Regions from separate parts of the Pullulanibacillus sp. KACC 23026 genome, predicted to be linked through region 1. Evidence: predicted binding sites of a transcription regulator. Region 1 holds the regulator's gene; the other holds the start of a gene.

Region 1 (5,428 bases):
GGCGCAGGAGCCTCAACCCCCAAGTATTAAAAAACATGGTGCTCACGTTTGTAAGCACCATGTTTTTATTCATCTTCTTGCTCTAGTTGGAGGGCTTCCCAATTTTCCATTTCTTTGTCTAATGCTTCTCGGGCGGCTTCTAGTTGTTGGTGAATTTCGTTTGCTTTTTCATGGTCCGTGTAGATCTCTGGAAGGGTGAGTTGATTCTCATAGGTTTCAATCTCGCCTTCTAGGGTGTGGATGTGCGCTTCGCTTTGCTCAATGGCTCGCTCTAATTGGCGCATTCTGCGTTTGCGTTCTTTATCTTTTTCGTAAGAGGGGGCTTGAGCTTGTTGTTTGGCAGAAGTTGTTAAGCCTTTCGCTTCTTGCAGCTCTAATGCCTCGCGCTCTTGCATTTCTGCTTTCTTTTCAATGTAGTAATCATAATCACCAAGATAATCCGTCAGACCATCGTGGGAGAGCTCCAAAATACGGGTCGCAATCCGGTTGATAAAATAACGGTCATGGGAGACGAAGAGCAATGTACCAGGGTAGTCAATTAGGGCGTTTTCCAGCACTTCTTTACTGTCCAAATCAAGGTGGTTAGTGGGCTCGTCCAAAATAAGGAAGTTATTTTTTTGAAGCATGAGCTTGGCAAGTGCGACACGTGCTTTTTCTCCACCGCTTAACTGTCCGGTTGTTTTCAGAACATCTTCACCTGAAAAAAGAAACTGTCCTAGCACTGTGCGAATATCTTTCTCCGGTAATAGTGGAAAGGCGTCCCAAAGTTCGGCTAAAACGGTTTTATTAGAAGATAAGGTTGCTTGCTCTTGATCATAATAGCCAATCGACACATTGGTTCCTAAGGTGAAGTTTCCAGCTTTTTGAGATAAGTAGCCCACAATCGTTTTTAACAGAGTTGACTTTCCGATCCCGTTTGGCCCCACTAAGGCAACGCTTTCGGTCTTATGAAGCTGAAAGGAAAAGCCAGCGGAAAGCGGTTCAGGTTGGTCGGGATAGCCAATCGCCAAATCTTGGACCATTAGGACATCATTTCCGCTTTGCTTTTCAATTTGGAATGAAAAAGCAGCTGATTTCTCTTGACCAGGTCGATCCAATAGCGTAATCTTCTCCAACTGTTTCCGGCGGCTTTGAGCCCGTTTTGTTGTCGAGGCCCTCGCAATATTACGCTGAACAAAGTCCTCTAGTTTCGCGACTTCCTTTTGCTGCTTTTCAAAAGCTTGCATGTCTCTTTCGAAGTCTAGAGCCTTTTGGTTCAGATAAGCTGAGTAGTTGCCGTGATACTTGGTGGCGGAATGGTTCGAAATCTCAAAGACCTTTCCAACGATTTTATCGAGAAAATAACGGTCGTGTGAGACAATAAGAATAGCACCTGGATAATGCTGAAGATAATTTTCCAGCCATGTTAAAGTATCAATGTCCAAGTGGTTGGTCGGCTCGTCCAGTATTAAGAGATCCGGCTTGGTTAAAAGCAGGCGACCGAGTGAGAGGCGAGTTTTCTGTCCTCCAGAAAGCATGTGCACCTTAGTATCCTCAGGAAAATCTCCAAAGCCCAATCCATTCAGAACACTGTTAATTTCTGCTTGGTACGTATAGCCACCTCTATTTTGAAAATAGGTTTGTTTTTGGTCGTAAGTCTTCATCAATTGGTCAAACGCTTCTTGTGGCAGCGGCTCGGCCATTTTGAACTCCAGTTCGCGAAGTTCGTGTTCAAGCTGGATGACCTCTTTAAAGGCGTCTCTGAGCTCGTCCATTAAAGTTTTTTTAGAATCCAGGCGCATGTTTTGCTCAAGATAACCAATACTTGTTTCCTTTGGGATCATGATTTGGCCGGAATCATAAGACATTTGTCCAGCGATGATTTTCAGAAGTGTTGATTTCCCACTTCCATTTCTCCCGACCAAAGCCACGCGTTCGCCTGTTTGGACTTCAATGTGTATATTCGATAAAATAAGATCAGTTCCAAAAGATTTTGTTAATTGATGAGTTTGTAATAGAATCAAAGGAATCACCCCTAGCTTCTACTAGTTTAGCCGATTCTTTAATCCCATGGCAATCCTTCTACTTGAAGTTCCTCTGTGAGTTATCTTCAAAGCTTAGCGCCGTGCGGGATTGCCCCGAGGAAGCTTACATCGAAGCATTTGCATGTAGACGTAGGGGCAGCGGCCAATTACATAAATTGAATAGATAACTTTTGCTTGAAGGTAGCTTCGTGCAGGCTTGCTTATAACCTCATTCTTTTGAAAAAAGGTTATAAGCACAATAAGTTGTCGTAAGTGGATAGACAAATGTTTAATAGAAGAAGGCCAAACGTATAGGAGTTCTTATAACCTCATTCTTTCGGCAAAAGGTTATAAGCACAGATGGTTGCTGAGAGCGGATTGATGCAGAGGCTTTTACGTGTTGACTTGCGCCGGGGAACTTGCATCTAAGCTCATGCTACTGGGTGCAGGCTAGCCGTCTAAGGCATCCAAATTATTTAAATTTTTTCAGCACCCTTTGGTCTTGCCATTGGAAAAGACAGACCAAGGGACTCGTGATATAGTTGAGAGGAAGAGGAAAAAGTGTCGGATTTAACGCATATAAATGAACAGGGACGGGCCAAAATGGTCGATGTCTCTGATAAAGAAGAAACGCGCCGTATGGCGGTGGCGTGCTCAAGTATTCAGGTGAATCAAGAGATTTATGAAGCAATCAATCAAGGCACGATCAAAAAAGGGGATGTCCTTGCGGTTGCACAGGTGGCGGGGATTATGGCAGCGAAGAACACCTCACAGATTATCCCAATGTGTCACCCGCTGATGCTTTCAGGGGTCGATCTTTTCTTTTATTGGGATGACAAGGAGGCATATTTACTCCGGATTGAAGCGACTGTGAAAAACAAGGGGGCAACGGGTGTGGAAATGGAGGCCCTTACGGCTGCAACCACAGCGGCCCTTACAATTTATGACATGTGTAAAGCACTTGATAAAAGCATGGTGATTGGTCCGACTTATCTTCAAAGTAAATCAGGGGGAAAAAGCGGCGATTATCAGAGAGAAACCAATTAAATTGCCGGGAGGTAGAACATGGTACAAGAGAAAATTCCTCAGGCAACCGCAAAGCGCCTGCCGCTTTATTATCGGTTTTTGCAGCATTTGTCTGAGTCGGGGAGACGGCGGATTTCATCTTCGGAGTTAAGTGAACTGGTCAAGATTGATTCGGCAACCATTCGCCGTGATCTTTCTTACCTTGGTGCCCTGGGGAAGAAGGGCTATGGCTACAATGTAGAAAGACTTTTAACCTTTCTTCGTGGAAAGCTTGACCAGGACGAGCTGACAAAGGTAATGCTGATTGGGGTTGGAAACTTAGGAACAGCCCTACTCAAATATAATTTTTTGAAAAATAACAATTCTAAAATTGTAGTCGCTTATGATACCGATTATAATAAAGTTGGGACCTTAATAGGCGGAACACCCATCCGTCATGTCGATCAGTTAAAAACGGATAACTTGGACGATATTCAAGTCGCTATTCTTACCGTTCCACAAGAGGCGGCCCAAAAAGTGGCAGACCAGCTCCTCCGAACGGGAGTGACTGGCGTACTTAACTTCACACCTGTCCGATTATCTTTACCTGATCGAATCCGTATTCATCATATTGATCTGGCGGTTGAACTTCAAACTTTAATTTATTTCTTAAAGAATTATCCTATTGATGACGAGGGAGGTGACTAATATGGGTCTTGGTGCGGGCAGTATTGCTTTAATTGCGATCGTAGCTCTTATTATATTTGGACCAAAAAAACTTCCTGAATTCGGAAAGGCAGCTGGAAATACGCTGCGTGAATTTCGTAATGCAACTAAAGGGATTGTCGATGAAGATGACGTAAAAGAGAAGCAGGATGATCGCTGATGCAAGATACTTCTATGAGTGTGACCGAACACCTTGAAGAGCTCAGGAAACGGTTGATTGTAAGCGCCATCGGTTTCGCTGTCTCTTTTGGCATTGGTTTTTTCTTGGCAAAGCCGCTGATCATCTATCTTCAGCACATTAAAGCTGCCGATCATATTCAAATGAATTATTTTCGGGTGACCGATCCCTTTAATATTTACATGCAAATGGCCTTTGTTATTGGAATTATATTAGTTTCGCCGCTCCTCCTTTACCAGTTGTGGGCATTTGTGAGCCCTGGGCTTTATAAAAACGAGCGCCGGGTTACTTTATCTTACATTCCCATTATGATCGTTCTTTTCTTAGCAGGTGTGGCTTTTTCATTTTATGTATTGTTCCCTTATGTGCTGCATTTCATGGGAACGCTCAGCAGTTCTTTACATATTACAAGCGTCATCGGGATCAATGAATATTTTCATTTTTTAATTCAGATTACGCTGCCGTTTGGCCTTGTATTCGAGCTGCCCGTATTGGTGATGTTTTTAACACGTCTCGGTATTATTACACCTTTTTTTCTTACTAAAATAAGAAAATATGCTTATTTTGTTTTGCTCGTTGTTGCAGGGTTAATCACCCCGCCAGACGTTATGTCACAGTTGATCGTCATGGTGCCGCTAGTAATTTTGTACGAAATAAGCGTTCTTATATCGAGATATACATTTAATCAATCATTAAAACGAATGGCTAGCCACGATGAATCCTGATCGTGGTTTTTATTTTTTTTAATAAGGTGACACCACTTTTTGGATCTTTTCTATTTCTAAAGGACACATGGGCATAAATTCCCAAATCTTGACTTGTCAGCTGTGCTAAAAATCCTTGATTAAAGATAGAGATTTTGCGCAAGCCAGCACGAACAACTATCCAAAGATGACAAATTCATGATGGGCTTTCAAGTAGTAGGCTCGTTACAGCTGACGAGGAGAACCGCACCCAAAGAGGGGAGCGCCGTTTTAATTATTTTCGATTCTGCCAGTCCTTTCGCTCATAATTATTTGAGCCTGGGTGACTATAATTGGTATGATAAGAGGGTAGCGTTTCACATATACGATGAACAAAGAATAGACTGCTTTAATCTTGAGTATTAGCGAAGAAATCTCCATATAGTTTAGGGATGGCGGTTAGCTGTGAACGTTCAGGAAGCATTGCAGAGAATAGGAGGTCTGACATGATTCAATTAAAGTCAGCAAATGAAATAGAGAAGATGAGGGAAGCAGGCGTCTTGCTTGCAAGCGTTCATAAAGAAATCAAAAAAATGATCAAACCAGGCATCACCACGCAAGCAATAGAAGAATTTGTTGATCGGTATTTGGCTAAGAACGGGGCAACCCCAGAGCAAAAAGGCTTCAATGGCTATCAGTTCGCCACTTGTGCATCTATAAATGATGAAATCTGCCATGGGTTTCCAAGATCAACGCCTTTGAAAAATGGCGATATCGTTACGATTGATATGGTTGTTAACTTAGATGGATTTCTTGCCGATTCCGCTTGGAGT
Region 2 (5,428 bases), 1.5 Mb from region 1:
TAGAGAAAAAAGGAGCGAGCGGGAATACCTTCTACTCGAGCTCCTTTATATTCTGTTATCCCCATCTCAGGAGCAATCACGAGAACCTCAAGCCCAGCTTCTTGGATAAGCCATTCAATTGTGGCTGTTAATCTCGTAACAATCCCATCTATTTGCGGATAAAACGTTTCTGTTACAATTGCTAATTTCATCAATTCAAACACACTTTCTATATAAAAGATGCCATATTCAATCGAAGGTTTTGAACTTGGTCATTGGTCATTCGTACTATTAGTATTTCAAGTTAAATTCTAACCATTCTCATGCAATGTTTCAAATATAAATGCAGAAACTTAAAAATTTCTTAACAAGATTAAAACTGCTGCCCTTAATTTTATATCGAGTGATCGCCCATTTCTATTAGCAGTATCTTCCATTTAAGCATTAAATGGAGAAATTATAGCAGGCAAGGGAACCTTAATATAGAAGAGGCTGGGACAAAACTAAACTAACTGACTGACTTAAATTCCGAACACTAAATGTTTATAAGGACAGAAACAAATAGGATGCGTAGTCAAAATATGGAGACTCCTGCGGGAACAGCACGTGTCCGAAGATCCCGCAAGCAAGCGTTTTCCTTGCTGTGGAGGCTTGGGCCGTACCCGCGGAAAGGTGACGTATTTTGACTAGCGTTTCATAACTGACTTAACTTATAAATGAAAAAACGAACCCATCACGTTAAAAGGTGTGAAAAAGTTCGTTTTTTTCTATTCATCAACTACTTTTGTACCAGCCTCTAATCAGTTTGGCATCTATTATATGTTCCGTGTCTAGTCGCAAGCGACATACATTAACCTCCATTCTCTCTGATACCGTAAGAAAGGAGGCTTTATTAGAAGTATTTTTAATGTCTTATTGTTTTATCTGTTTAACAAACTGTGAAAGAACTTTATCAAGAAAAGTTAAAGTGGTTTCATCGACTAGGCGGCCATCTTTCACTTTATCCGCTGCGAAGTTCACGAGCACTTCATTAGTGGCTGCCGGTAAAACTCTTGCTTGGACACCAGGACTTGCAAGAATATCACGTAAATGAGCCTGTGCCCGAATCGTCCCAAAGGCTGTTGGTGAAGCCCCAACGGCCATGACCGGCTTATTAATGAGCACTTTATCAACTCGTGAGCACCAATCGATCGCATTCTTAAGTACTCCAGGTATGGACCAATTGTATTCCGGTGTAACAATGATGACACCGTCTGCTTCAGCCACTTGTTGTTTGAATGAAGTCACGGACTCTGGCGGATGATTCTCATCATCTTGATTATAAAGAGGAAGCCCGCCCAAATCCGCTATCTCGATATCAAGTTCTTTGCGATAACGCTCGCGAATCGTCTCTGCCACCGAACGGTTGATGGATTCTTTCCTTAAACTTCCTAAGAGGACAACCATTTTCATTGATTCCACACCTTCCCATCCCTATATTTACATTAGACTAGCCGGACAACCATTTTCCATATAGAAAAAGAGGCAATCCTCTTAAAGCAAGCCCCAAACTCTTTCTTTAAAATCAACTTGAAAGAGAATGAGACCTTCCTTCTAAAGGATAACCTCGACTAAATTATTCAGCTGCTTTTGTTGCTTCAATTTCAACGGCGATTTTAACCTCGTCACCGACTAGAACACCACCGGTTTCAAGTGCAGCGTTCCAAGAAATGCCGAAATCACTGCGGTTAATTTTACCTGTTGCTGTAAAACCAGCTACTTCTTGTCCCCAAGGATTTTTCCCTTCGCCTTCAAATGTTGCATCAAATGTCACCGACTTAGTAACGCCCTTTAAAGTGAGGTCACCCGTTACAGCGTACTCATTGTCACCTGTTTTAACAATATTAGTTGCCTTAAATGTCATGTATGGGTATTTTTCTTTTTCAAAAAGATCAGCTGATTTCAAGTGAGCATCACGGTCCGCATTACGCGTATTGATGCTGTCGATATCCACCTTGAATTCAATTTCAGCAGTGGTCAAATCTTGGGGATCTGCGATTAATTTTGCTTCATAAACATCGAAGTTCCCTCTTACCTTCGAAACCATCATGTGCTTGACGGTAAATTCAAGAGAGCTGTGTGAAAGATCTACGTTCCATACTTGTTTAGTCATATTAGGTATGCCTCCAATTTTTATACTCACTTACTTTATTTAAGTTGATAACCGAAGTATAGTATACTAAAATTAATAAGTCAATCACTTTCATTTACTTTTTTAAGTAAGCGAAGACGCGTTTCACATGGGAATAATTATGATATAATAACAGTAAGATCAAATGGGGTGATACCATGGACATTAAATTATGCCCAAAATTTGAAACAGCTTTTGAGCTTTTAGGTAAACGATGGACTGGCTTAATTATCAATGCTTTACTCGCAGGCTGCCATCGCTTTGGAGATATTTCTGAAATGATTCCCCAGATGAGTGACCGCATGCTCGTTGAACGTCTGAAGGAACTTGAGGCCTCCGGTATTGTTGTTCGGACCGTTTATCCTGAAACACCAGTTCGAATTGAATATGAATTAACCGACAAAGGCAAGGACCTTCATTTTGTCATGGAACAAGTTCAACAATGGGCGGATAAATGGGTAGAGGTCCCCCATCACTCCTAACCATACACGATTAAAAGACACTTCTTTCAAGTGTCTTTTTTATTTACTTATTAAAGCATTGAACAGACATATTAAATGAAACAACGGAGAAACTAATAACATCACTAAATGGAAACAACTAAAAAAGCAAAGATTTTTTCTGAAAAATCTTTATTATACAAAAAACACAATTTAAGTGCTCTTACACGAAAAAAGTGGTATTCTTGTATAGGATAAATAAGAGGGTACTTACACCTCATCTCTTTTTTTGCAAAAAAAGAATGTGAAATACTGAGCAACTTGTTTTTTTGCAGAAGAATGTGAACGATTGAACGAATTATCAAAGACCGGTCATCTGTCACCCTTCTCGTGCACTTATTATTTTTCTGCCAGACAAATGACAGGTCTAAAGAAAAGGAGACTACGGTTATGTCAGAAAACACTCAAGTTCAAACCGCTGAGGCTGCAAAACTCGATGTGATTGACCAGCTTTTAAAGCCTGAAGTACAAGAATCTTTGACAACACTTGTCGACAATCTTCCTAAATTAACAGAATTAGTCACGCTTATGACAAGTTCCTACGATGTTGTAAAATCCTTAGCAACCGACGAAGTTCTTAAGAATGACACGGTTGGGGCGATTACAGAAGTGCTTCACCCAGTAACGGATTCCGTAAAGAAAATGGCAGCTACTGCTATTGAAGCGAAAGATCAGGCTGAAGCAAGCCACGAAACAATTGGTTTATTTGGACTACTAAGGATTATTAAAGATCCACAAATCCAAAAAGTGTTCCGTTTCTTGAACGCCTACTTAGAAATTTCCAATCGTAAAGAAAAGTAATTTAATTTGAACTTATTTCTTAAAGGACGGAGGATTCATTATGTCAAAACATATCGTCATCTTAGGCGCAGGTTATGGCGGCCTTCTTACAGCGTTGACAGCTCGCAATTATTTAAGCCAAGAAGATGCCTATATTACAGTTGTTAACCAATATCCAACTCATCAAATTATTACAGAATTACATCGCCTGGCAGCTGGAAATGTTACAGAACAAGCTGTAACTTTACCATTAGAAAAACTATTCAAAGGCAAAAACATCGATCTTAAGATCGCAACGGTTGCTTCTTTTGATGTTGAAAAGAAAAGCATTACTTTAAATGACCAATCTACTTTAAGCTACGATTATCTTGTTGTAGGTCTCGGAAGCACGACCGCTTACTTTGGTATCCCTGGTCTTGAAGAAAACAGCTTTGTCCTTAAATCTGCTGAAGATGCCTTAAATATTCAAAAGCATGTTGAGAACCGCATCCGTGCGTACTCTGAAACAGGCAACAAAGCTGATGCCACCATTCTTATCGGCGGCGGCGGTTTAACAGGAATCGAGCTTGTTGGTGAGCTTGCTGACATTCTTCCAGGGCTTTGCAAAAAATATGGCGTTAAATATGAAGACATCAATCTTTCTCTTGTTGAAGCAGGTCCTAAGGTTCTTCCTGTATTACCAGATAACCTTATCGAGCGCGCAACAGAAAGCCTTGCTAAACGTGGGGTTAACTTCATCACAGGCGTTCCTGTAACGAATGTGGAAGGCAATGTAGTTGACCTTAAAAACGGTGAGAAAATCGAAACTAACACATTTGTATGGACCGGCGGTGTTCAAGGTCACCCGCTTGTTGGCCAATCCGGTCTAGAAGTGAATCGCGGTCGTGCGACTGTAAATGAACACCTTCAATCGACTTCTCACAAGAACGTATTTGTTGTTGGTGACAGCGCCGTTGCCTTCCCTAAAGAAGGCGAACGTCCATATGCTCCAACCGCTCAAAACTCATGGCAAATGGGCGAGCTCGTTGGCTACAACTTATTTGCTCTTATCAATGATAAGCCAATGGATGAGTTTAACCCAGTTGATTCTGGTACACTTGCAAGCCTTGGCCGTAAAGATGGGGTCGCTATTATTGGCGGACACAAAACACCGCTTAAAGGCTTCCCAGCAACCATGATGAAAGAAGCAAGTAACCTCCGTTACCTCTCACACATCAATGGTCTCTTTACCTTAGCTTATTAATCAATAACCAAAAGCCCTGTTGCATAACCTGCAACAGGGCTTTTTTTATTCGTATGTACACCTTTTCCATTTTCAAAATTGGAGAGAGGCGACAACCATGACGAAGACACGCTCGCAGCTGTTTTAAGTAAACTTCATTATAATGGTGTTGCAGCGGTTAGCGGGCTTACTGGTGGAACAAGTGTCCCAGCCACTGTCTTCCCTTTTATCCTAAGAGGCGTTCGTCTCATAGGCATTGACTCTGTTTTTTGTCCAATGGAAGAACGTGCCCCTCTTTGGTCACGAATGGCCACTGATCTTAAACCAGAGTACCTAGAATCAACGCTTCACCGCGAAATCACGCTCGACGACTTACTAGATGCCTTGCCCCTTCTATTGAAAGGCCAAGCAAAAGGGCGCACAATTGTTAAATTATAATAAGGAAACGTAAAAAGGACTGTCTCCTATGAAAATAGGTTAGACAGTCCCCTTTAATTTAAGTGTTAGTTCCACTGTTCTGCGACGATTTGGTAGGACTTAATTCGCGCTTCTTGGTCATAGATGTTTGAGGCAATGATGATTTCGTCGACTTGCGCTTCTTTAGTGAATTTTTCAAGCTTGTCATGTATCGTTTCCGGACCGCCAACAAATGTATATTGAAGCTGTTCTCGAACATGGGCTTCTTCTATCGGGTTCCAGTGCTCAGCCATGTTTTCAACAGGAGGCTGGAGCAGGCTCCGTGAACCACGAATAATTCCGAGGAATGATTGGTAAAGT

What was found. The regulator Rex, encoded in region 1, represses fermentation and respiration genes when NADH is low (regulators of the CRP and FNR family bind a similar motif). The targets are predictions, from matches to a motif close to TTGTGAAATATTTCACAA.
Region 2: a site for Rex is predicted at 2,892-2,909, ahead of PU629_RS04990 (helical membrane plugin domain-containing protein). Genes of this name have one in related genera too.

The regions. Positions count from the first base shown of each region.
Region 1 is NZ_CP119107.1:4,479,421-4,484,848, reverse strand. It holds gene PU629_RS20800 (hypothetical protein) at 1-73, opposite strand, end outside; gene PU629_RS20795 (ABC transporter ATP-binding protein) at 66-2,003, opposite strand; gene moaC (cyclic pyranopterin monophosphate synthase MoaC) at 2,565-3,050, shown strand; gene PU629_RS20785 (redox-sensing transcriptional repressor Rex) at 3,069-3,716, shown strand; gene PU629_RS20780 (twin-arginine translocase TatA/TatE family subunit) at 3,718-3,894, shown strand; gene tatC (twin-arginine translocase subunit TatC) at 3,894-4,637, shown strand; gene map (type I methionyl aminopeptidase) at 5,102-5,428, shown strand, end outside.
Region 2 is NZ_CP119107.1:1,141,762-1,147,189, reverse strand. It holds gene PU629_RS05010 (glycosyltransferase family 4 protein) at 1-191, opposite strand, end outside; gene PU629_RS05005 (NADPH-dependent FMN reductase) at 892-1,431, opposite strand; gene PU629_RS05000 (YceI family protein) at 1,595-2,131, opposite strand; gene PU629_RS04995 (winged helix-turn-helix transcriptional regulator) at 2,308-2,631, shown strand; gene PU629_RS04990 (helical membrane plugin domain-containing protein) at 3,040-3,450, shown strand; gene PU629_RS04985 (NAD(P)/FAD-dependent oxidoreductase) at 3,491-4,672, shown strand; partial or broken gene PU629_RS04980 (oxidoreductase) at 4,778-5,089, shown strand; gene PU629_RS04975 (LLM class flavin-dependent oxidoreductase) at 5,155-5,428, opposite strand, start outside.